Linked DNA regions of Methanotorris igneus Kol 5. Each later gene encodes a partner of the first gene's protein in a complex. Links are inferred from orthologs where the notes say so. Each region holds a gene or a part of one and is shown on either strand. Other genes may lie near its edges.

Region 1 (6,171 bases):
AGTCCGCCTCCTTAGGTCTCCAGTATCCACCTTCATCAGAGGCATCATCCTTATATTTACATGTATATAAACGCATATATAAAAATTTCGAAAACGAAAATACATTAATGTCCACATTCGTCAATGAAAAATTAAACAGTTTCAAACGGCAATGCACCCCTTTGATGAAATCGAACCGAAGGTTCGAGCAGCGTCCACTGCAACCTTCGGTTGCAGGGAAGTTGAATAACGTAGTTATTCAACTAAATCTTTGATTTCGCCTAATCGAACCGTAAGGTTCGAGCTGCAAAACCGACAAAGGTTTTGCTTAACTTTCTTAAAGTTTCATGTAGAGATATTAGCGAGTTGATAAAAACTTATGAAACATTAATTTATATTTATCTTAATTTTTTTATTTTAATTTTATCATTAATTTAGAATTAAAAAGAATAAAGGTGAACAAATGAGGACGGTAATAGTTGGTAGCGGAGCAGGAGGATTGACAACAGCTTCAACGATAAGAAAATACGACAAGGATATGGAGATCGTCGTAATCACAATGGATAGGCACGTTGCTTATTCTCCATGTGCTATACCTTATGTTATTGAAGGAGAGATAAAATCATTTGAAGATATAATAATGCACACACCAGAGGACTACAAAAAAGAAAGAAACATTGACATAATTACTAAGGCAAAAGTTGTTGATGTAAACTCAAAAGAAAATAAGGTTGTTTATGAAAAAGATGGAGAAAAGTTTGAATTAGATTACAATTATCTTGTTCTTGCAACAGGAGGAACACCATTTGTCCCTCCAATTGAGGGGAAAGATTTGGAAGGAGTATTTACAGTTAGAACTGTTGAAGATGGAATGAAAATTGATGAATACGCTAAAAAATCAAACAGTGTTGTTGTTGCTGGTGCTGGAGCTATTGGATTAGAGATGGCCTATGCCTTCAAAAAGAGAGGTTTGGATGTTACAGTTGTAGAGATGGCTCCGCAGGTATTGCCAAGGGCATTAGATCCAGATATGGCTGAGAAGGTTAAGGAATATTTGGAAAAAGAAGGAATCAAGATTATTTTAAATAAGCCAGTCGAGAAAATCGTCGGTAAGGACAAAGTTGAGGGTGTTGTTGTTGATAATAAAGTCATTGAGGCAGATATGGTTATTATGGCTACTGGCGTAAGACCAAATATCGAATTGGCTAAAAAGGCAGGATGTGAAATTGGAAAATGGGCAATAAAAGTCGATGAAAAGATGCAAACCTCTATTCCAAATATCTACGCCGTTGGAGATTGTGTTGAAGTTGTTGACTTTGTAACAAAACAGGTGACAATGTCTCCATTTGGAACCACCGCAGTAAGGCAAGGAAAGGTTGCAGCAAAGAATATAGTTGGAATAAAGGCAGAGTTCAATCCAGTTTTAAATGCAATGGTTTCAAAAATAGGAGACTTGGAAATTGGAGGGGTGGGTCTAAGTGCTTTATCTGCAAACCAAAATGGCATTCCAATAGTTATTGGAAGATGCAAAGCACTAACAAGAGCAAGATACTACCCAGGAGGAAAACCAATAGAAATCAAGATGATTTTTGATAAAGATAAAAGAGTAGTTGGATGCCAAATCGTTGGTGGAGAGAGAGTCGCTGAGAGAATCGATGCCATGTCAATAGCAATATTCAAAGGGGTTAAAGCAGATGAATTAGCAAATATGGAGTTCTGCTATGCCCCACCCGTCTCAATGGTAAATGAGCCATTGGCTCTCGCTGCTGAGGACGCTCTGGAGAAGTTTGATTAATCCCCTTTTTCTTTTTTTATTTTAGTGGTAGGAATGGAAAATGATGAATTCACTGAAAAAGAAATAAAAAATTTATAATTATTATGTTTTTATGTTAATTTCATCATCACTACTATATATTATAGTTCTATCAGTTACTGCAGGTTTATGACTTCTTCATCAATATAATGAAATTTATAAATCTTATAACAAAATTTTAGGCAAAAATAATAAATTAGCAAAATTATGAAAAGTGCATCATCAAAATAGACAATCAACAAAAAACTGATAATTAATCCAAAAAATTAATATTAAAAAAGAAAATTGTTGCAATCCCTAAATTGGATTGCAACCGTTTAATGGGCTTTTGCAAAATTAAACGCCCAAAAAAGACCTTATTTGAACTGAATTTCTATTTGAACTGAGTCTGGTATTTTGACTTTCATAATGTGTCTTAATGTTCTTTCATCTGCTTCAATGTCAATTAATCTCTTGTGTATTTTCATGTACCATCTTTCATAGGTCTCAGAACCTTCTCCATCTGGTGCTTTTCTTGTTACAACTTTCAATACTTTTGTTGGTAATGGTATAGGTCCTGATATGTCAACTCCTGTTTTTTCTGCAATTGCTTTTATTTGCCTACAAACTTCATCCAATTCTTTGTGGTTTGTACCACTCAATTTTATTCTTGCTTTTTGCATACTCATCCCCCTTCATTTTTTAAGTGTTTAAAAAGAGGTGTAAATATAAAAAAATAAAAAGAAAAGAGGAAATTAAGCTAATTTATTTGTTTTTTGCTTTAACATCGATTGCCATACCTGCTGCGATTGTCATACCCATATCTCTGATAGCGAATCTTCCGAGTTGTGGGATTTCTTTTACGTTTTCAATAACCATTGGTTTTGTTGGTCTGACTTTGATGATTGCAGCATCTCCAGCTTTAATGAAGTCTGGATTTTCTTCTATAACTTCACCAGTTGCTGGGTTCAACTTCTTCAAGATTTCTGTGAATGTACATGCAACTTGTGCTGTGTGTGCGTGGAAGACAGGTGTGTAACCAACTGTAATGACTGTTGGGTGTTGTAAGACAACGATTTGTGCTGTGAATTCTTCTGCAACTGTTGGTGGGTTGTCTGGGTGTCCACAAACGTCTCCTCTCTTAATATCTTTCTTACTGACACCTCTTACGTTGAAACCAATGTTGTCTCCAGGCTCTGCTTGTGAGATTTGTTCGTGGTGCATTTCGATGGATTTGACTTCTCCTTGAACTCCTGCTGGTTCGAATATAACTTTGTCTCCTGGTTTCAAGATACCTGTTTCTACTCTACCAACAGGAACTGTACCGACCCCTGTAATTGAGTAAACGTCTTGGATTGGGATTCTTAATGGTAAGTTTGTTGGTTTTTCTGGTGGGTTGAATTTGTCTAATGCTTCAACTAATGTTGGTCCATTGTACCATGGCATTTTGTCTGATTTTTTAACAACGTTGTCTCCATGGTATGACGCAACTGGGATAAAGTCAATGTTGTCTGGGTTGTATCCTAAGATTTTCAATAATTGTTCTGAGAGCATCTTTTTCATTGCTTCGTAAGCTTCTTGGCTGTAGTTTACAGTGTCCATCTTGTTAATTGCAACTGCAATTTGGTTGATACCTAATGTTCTTGCTAAGAACATGTGTTCTCTTGTTTGTGGTTGGATACCTGTTTTGTGGTCGTTTACGTCAACGACTAATATAGCAGCGTCTGCTTGTGAAGCTCCAGTAATCATGTTTTTAATGAAGTCTCTGTGTCCAGGACAGTCGACAATTGTAATTTCGTATTTTGGAGTTTCGAATTTCTTGTGAGCAATGTCGATTGTAACCCCTCTTTCTCTCTCTTCTTTTAAACCGTCCATAACGTAAGCAAACTCGAATCCTGCTTTACCTTTTTCTGCAGCTTCTCTTTTTAATTTTTCTAAAACTTGTGGGTCAATTGCTCCACTGTCGTATAAGAGTCTTCCAATTGTTGTTGACTTACCTGCGTCAACGTGTCCAATGAATGCAACGTTTAATACTGGCTTTTGTTTTGCCATATTCCACGACCTCCATTTTTATTTTTTAACTTTTACTTTTTTCTTTACTTTATTTAATTATTGTCATTTATAGCCATATAAAAATGTAAGTAACAGTTCACAAAATTAGAAAATAATTTTATCATTCGGAAAAATTTGGTAAATAGTGAATAGTAGGAAGTGGTATATATATTTTATGGTGGGGTATGGTCGTTTGCGGAATTTTTGTAAGTTATTTATAGTCGTGTGCGGAATAGTTGAATAACCTACGGTTATTCAACTTCCCTGCAACCGAAGGTTGCAGTGGATTTTTAAACTTATTTATACATTAGTGAATTTTTAAATAATCATTATCCTTCCTTAAAATTTGAAATAAGGAATAAATCTTTAAGAATTTACCAATAGTTCATTTCAATCTCTAACGCATACGACTATAATCACAATAAAATTTTGAAAGAAGTTAGGATTATGTTAAAATTCAAATAGAGCACAACCTATTTTTAATTATTCAACTTTCAATCCCTTTCTTTCTCTTATTTGTTTTATTAATTGATCCTGTAATTCAGGCGGTACTTTTTCGAATCCAGCAAACTCTATACTCCAGAGACATCTACCTTGGGTAGCTCCCCTAATTGCTCCAGCGAATCCAAACATCTCTGCAACTGGACATTTTGCTTTGATAATTGCCATGTCCCCTTCTTGCTCCATATCTAATATTTGTCCTCTTCTGTTGCTGATTTCTCTTATTGCGTCTCCCATGTAGTCTTGTGGTGTGCTGATGAATACCATTTGCATTGGCTCTAATAATACTGGTTTTGCTTGCATTATCGCATCTCTGATACCAAACCTTACTGCTGGAATTAATTGTGCTGGACCTCTGTGGATTGCATCTTCGTGGAAGATAGCATCTACTAACTTAACCTTAACTCCTTGACATTTTTCTGCTGCTAATGGACCGTTTCTTACCGCCTCTTTGAATCCTTGTATAATTAATTCTCTGGATTCGTCTAAGTGGATAATACCTCTTGTCATGTTGATTAACATGTTTCCTTCATAGATGGACATTACCCTCTTAGCTTCTTCTTTGTCCAATCCTGCCTCAACTAATGCTTTCTCAACTTCTGGTGTTGTTCTCTTCTTGAAGTCCTCATCTTTAATTTTACCTTCTTTGTATGCTTGTAAGACACTCTCTTCTAATGGTTCAACAACGAAGTAGAGTTTGTTGTGTTTGTTTGGTGACTTACCTTCAACTATTGGTGATTGTGTAGTTACCGTTTCTCTATAAACAACAATTGGGTTACCTACTTCAACCTCAATTCCTGCATCTCTTCCAATTTTTGTTTTTGTAATAACTTCAATGTGCAATTCTCCCATACCGCTGATTAAGTATTCTCCAGTTTCTTCGTTAATTTCAACTTTTACTGTGTTGTCTTCTCTTGCTATTTGTCTTAATACTTCAATTAATTTTGGCAAGTCCTTGTTGTTCTTTGGTTCAATAGCAACTGTAATAACTGGCTCACTAACGTGGGTAATTGCCTCAAATGGTGGCTCAATTATGTTGTTTGGTGAACAGATCGTTTCCCCTGCTGTTGCCTCTTTTAATCCAGTAATAGCACAGATGTTACCTGCTGAAACGCTATCTACTTGTATTCTTTCTGGACCCATGAAGACAGAAACTTGCTGAGCCCTTGCTTTTGATTTTGAAGTTACTAAGTAGATTTCGTCCCCTTGTCTTAATCTTCCACTGAACAATCTACATGCTGAAACAGGTCCAGCGTGTTTGTCCATGATAATTTTTGTAATAACTCCTGCCAATGGACCGTTTGGATCACAGTTGAGCATTGCTTTACCAATTTCTGAATTGAGGTCTCCTTTCCAGATGTTTGGAATTCTGTATTTTTGTGCCTCAACTGGGTTTGGTAAGTGCTTAATAACCATGTCTAAAACTACTTCATGCAATGGAGCTTTTTCAGCAAGTTCTTTTTGTTTGTCTTGTTCGCAGTATTCAATAATGTCTTTGAATGTTATTCCACTCTTTTGCATGAATGGAACTGAAATTGCCCAGTTGTTGTATGCTGAACCAAATGCAACACTTCCATCCATGACGTTAACAAGCCATTTGTCTTTGAATTCTTCTGGAGCCATTTTCTTAATTAAGTTGTTTACATCGGTAATGATTTTCATGAATCTGTTTTGTAATTCTTCTGGTGTTAATTTTAACTCGTTGATTAATCTGTCAACTTTGTTGATGAATAAGACAGGTTTTACTTTTTCTCTCAATGCTTGTCTTAAAACAGTTTCTGTCTGTGGCATTACACCTTCTACTGCACAAACGACGACAATTGTTCCATCAATTGCTCTCATTGCTC
Region 2 (3,635 bases), 680 kb from region 1 along the record:
GGTATTATTCTACAACCTCTTCAGAAACTTCTTTAATTTCTCCATCATCTTTGATTATAACTTCATCTGGCAATACGATGTCTGGAGGCATGATTTTTACAGTTACACCAATGACTCCCAACTTCAATTTAGCAAGTTTAAATGCTTTTCTGACAAGTGTTTCTGATGGATCTCCACAGTGTTTCATGTATCCAGCCATGAATTTTTCTGTTCTTGCTCTTTCCCCAGTCAATTTTCCAGAGATAATTACAACAACTCCTTTTGCCCCTGCGTTCATAACTCTTCTTACTGCTGCGTGAGCAACTCTTCTGAAGTGCATTCCTCTTTCCAATGAGGTTGCAATTTTTTGTGCTACGACTTCTGGATCTAAGTTTGGATCTTCAATTGGTTTAACTTCAATTTGTGGTTTGTTTACTTTGTATGTTTTTTCAAGAGTTTCTGTTAACTCTTTTACCCTTTTTCCTTTTCTACCAATAACAAAACCTGGTTTTTCAGCATATATTGTTATTTTTGTTCCAATTGGTGTCTTCCTAATCTCCATGTGGCTGTATCCTGCCTTTGCCAATGTCTTCTTGAAATACTCATCAATTAACATTTCCTTAATACTCTCCTCTACAAATACCCTCTCAATCATGCTAACCCTCCTAGTGGTATTCTTCTAATATAACTTGTATGTGAACTGTCTCTTGGAACTTAGGCGATGCTCTACCAAATGCTCTTGGCATGTATCTTTTGATTGTTGGACCTTTGTTTGATGAGATGTGCTTGATTCTTAATTTTTCAACATTTAATCCTTTGTATTCTGCGTTTTTCTTAGCATTTTCTAAAACTTTTAAGATTTCTCTTGATGCTTTTACTGGATATCTACCAGCGTGCCATCCAAATTTACCTTTTCTGTGTGGAACATCTTTGCAGTGTCTTTTGAATGGAACAAATCTTTTCAATGCAATAACATCTTTTAAATACTGGATAGCATCATCTAACTTCATACCATTTAACTCTCTACAGATTTCTACTGCATGTTTTCTTGAGATTTTTAATGCTCTACCCATTGCTCTTGCTGTTTTCTTAGGGTCTGTCTCTATTTTGTAGTTCAATTTTGCCATTCCATTCACCTCAAAATCCCAATTTAAAGAAGTAATATCAACGTGTTTTTTTATACCATACATAATCATCATAATGTCTTTATAAATAATTCTTTACCAAAGCTCTAATAGCCCTTTTTATTTGATTGAACTTATTTATATATTTTATCATGCTTTTTAAAACTATAGTCGTTTGCGTTATAAGTGGCTAAAAACCTCGACGAAATTAGAAAGATGGATTATGCTTTCATTAAAATTTATGTACGATTTATGCATGATTCGTTATTCTTTCAAAAAATTGTTAAGTTCAAATATAGTCGTGTGCGTTAGAAGGGTTTTTTGGCAAAACTGAAAGTTTTGCCGTATAATTTGGAAATATGCTATTGACAAATTCTTAAAGATTTATACCTTATTTCAATTTTTAAGGAGGACTAAAGATTATTTAAAAATTCATTAATGCATAGATACGTTTAAAAATTAATGGCAAAACCAAAAGGTCGGGAATTCTGCAAATGACTATACACAACACATGCTCTAATATACTATGATATTTCATATATAAATGTTAAATTGTTCTAAAATAATGACAGCAATAACAAATACAAACTATTAAAGAAAAGAAAATATGCTTACGCATTAAAAGACGCAAAAATTAGGTTTAAAAATTATTATAAATAAAATTACCAAACTTATGCAAGTGATACTTCAACAACCTCTACACTTTCAACATTTTCTAAGTTTCTCAATGCTTCTTCAATTGGCTCTGTTCCTCCTTCTTTTTCTTCCATCTCTACAACAACATAAACTGCATACAAACCAAATGCCAATGGTTCATCTGAAACTCCTCTGCAAACTGCATCTGTTTTCTCAATTGTCTCTTTAACCTTCTCTTTTAATTCCTCTTTGTTTACTTCTGGACTTGTTGGCATAACTTTTATCTTAGCAAGAACTTTTGCCATCATTCCACCTTGCTTATTTATTAATGCTGCTAAATATGCTGAACTCATTATTAAGCGTTATGGTCCTTCAAAACCACACTCTGGGCACTTGTATGGGTTACTTAATTTTCTGCATTTTTCACATCTAACTATCTCTACTTTACCACAGTTTGGACACAAGAATCTTGTTGCATGTTCTCTTGGGGTAATCTCAGCATTGCATGATATGCATACGTATTTCATTCTACCACCATGTTTATTTTTCTATGAAACTTTTAGAAAAAGTTATGCAAATCAAAGATTCGCTATCCAACCTACGGTTGGTTTCATCAAAAAGATGCATCACCTCAGTTTGCTTGGTGATGCCTCGTAGTTTTCTACAAACAATGTTTTTATTACATGAAACTTTTAAAAAGCTTTATTCAAATAAGATAGGATACCTACTCCACAGGATCCTTAGAGATTGTAACATTATAAGTTAAAACCATGTTATTTTTGTGCATATATCCATTTTTCCATTTAGTAAATTGATTATTCTCTCAGGATATTTCCCATTTACCACATAACAATTCATTTTATATTTTATAAGTAGTTGGGGTAAGTGTTTATCAACAGATGTAAAGCCTCTAATGTCTTTTGCACTTATAGTATTTAATAATTTCCCTCCAGGATATTTATCATATACTCCATCAACATCAGTCGCAACTATTATTTCCTCCATGTTTAAGAACTTTGCCACATACAACGCTATTGTATCTGATGTTACATCCCAAGAATGAGGCAATTCATCAGCTGAGAGAATTAATTTTGAAGGTAAAAAGATAATCTTACCATTTTTTTCCAATATTCTCTTTGCATCAAAAAGATTATCTGTTGTTTCTATGCCAGAAATCTCTGAAAAATACAATCCCATTAAATCAACACAGAGCGTTGCAAGCTTATGTGCCCCACTATCATTTAGGTTTGTTTTTTCGTAGAGCTTTCTTACAACATTAGCAAACTCTCCTCCGCCGGGAATAATAATTATTGGTTTCTCTATTTTTTTTAATTCATTTAATAATCTTTCTGCATGATATGTTAAACTACCACCTATTTTTATTAGATGCATGTTTTCACTCTTTCTTATTTTTAATTAAAACTCAAGGTCTCCAATGTCATCTACAAAATCTCCCATATCATCTCCAATATCATCCACAAATTCCTCCATGCTCTCTTCAATTATTTCATCATCCATCATATCTTCAGCAATATGCTCAATTGCCTCCGCTGCTAAAACTCCTGCAGCAACCGCACCAGCAGTTTCTAAGAAATTTGAACCTCTGGAAATCTCAGCATATTTTGGGGCTTTAATTTCATAATATCTCTTCCTTCCAAACAAGAGATAACCAATTAAAATACCAATTCCCATGAGTATAAAAATTGTAATTATGGACATAACCATCACATATTTAAATTTTTATTCTTTGTCTTAAATTGAGTGTGGTGCATAATTGATACATCTAAATTTATGCCCTAACATCTTTAATCCTTATTAATGGGCAACCATTATGTTTTTAGGTTGTAAATAGCTAATATCTGTGCGGTTACAACTGATAATATACAGAAAACGTAT

What was found.
Region 2: the proteins of tuf (region 1) and METIG_RS04540 are in contact, whole or in part, in a crystal structure (PDB 7CSL), measured with the Pyrococcus horikoshii proteins. The link is inferred for Methanotorris igneus Kol 5 from one-to-one orthologs. Residues at the interface, in WP_010885563.1 of Pyrococcus horikoshii: Val16, Lys20, Ser21, Lys62, Arg65, Glu66, Arg67, Gly68, Val73, Ala74, His75, Ile88, Asp89, Ala90, Pro91, Gly92, His93, Asp95, Phe96, Lys98, Asn99, Gly103, Ala104, Asp227, Val228, Tyr229, Ile231, Val234, Val237, Val239; in WP_010884146.1 of Pyrococcus horikoshii: Phe4, Leu6, Val7, Val9, Arg11, Met13, Pro14, Thr15, Asp16, Pro17, Leu38, Ala39, Lys40, Glu44, Pro45, Ile46, Ala47, Phe48, Gly49, Leu50, Tyr56, Leu58, Arg60, Asp61, Glu62, Glu63, Tyr65, Ser66, Phe67, Asp68.

Annotation. Positions count from the first base shown.
Region 1 is NC_015562.1:1,590,787-1,596,957, reverse strand. The notes cover bases 1,681-4,492. They hold tuf (translation elongation factor EF-1 subunit alpha), read right to left. Parts: upstream 3,824-4,492; coding sequence 2,537-3,823; downstream 1,681-2,536. Other genes in these bases: METIG_RS07825 (elongation factor EF-2), read right to left, coding at 4,307-4,492; rpsJ (30S ribosomal protein S10), read right to left, coding at 2,149-2,454; METIG_RS07840 (NAD(P)/FAD-dependent oxidoreductase), read left to right, coding at 1,681-1,774. In the rest of the region: more of METIG_RS07840, read left to right, coding at 443-1,680; more of METIG_RS07825, read right to left, coding at 4,493-6,171. UniProt on the Methanocaldococcus jannaschii protein: GTP hydrolase that promotes the GTP-dependent binding of aminoacyl-tRNA to the A-site of ribosomes during protein biosynthesis.
Region 2 is NC_015562.1:915,623-919,257, forward strand. What follows is about bases 410-3,160. They hold METIG_RS04540 (elongation factor 1-beta), read right to left. Parts: upstream 2,045-3,160; coding sequence 1,775-2,044; downstream 410-1,774. Other genes in these bases: METIG_RS04530 (30S ribosomal protein S3), read right to left, coding at 410-634; METIG_RS04535 (50S ribosomal protein L22), read right to left, coding at 645-1,106; METIG_RS04545 (zinc finger domain-containing protein), read right to left, coding at 2,102-2,266; mfnE ([5-(aminomethyl)furan-3-yl]methyl phosphate kinase), read right to left, coding at 2,502-3,131; METIG_RS04555 (hypothetical protein), read right to left, coding at 3,156-3,160. Also shown: more of METIG_RS04530, read right to left, coding at 5-409; more of METIG_RS04555, read right to left, coding at 3,161-3,458. UniProt on the Methanocaldococcus jannaschii protein: Promotes the exchange of GDP for GTP in EF-1-alpha/GDP, thus allowing the regeneration of EF-1-alpha/GTP that could then be used to form the ternary complex EF-1-alpha/GTP/AAtRNA.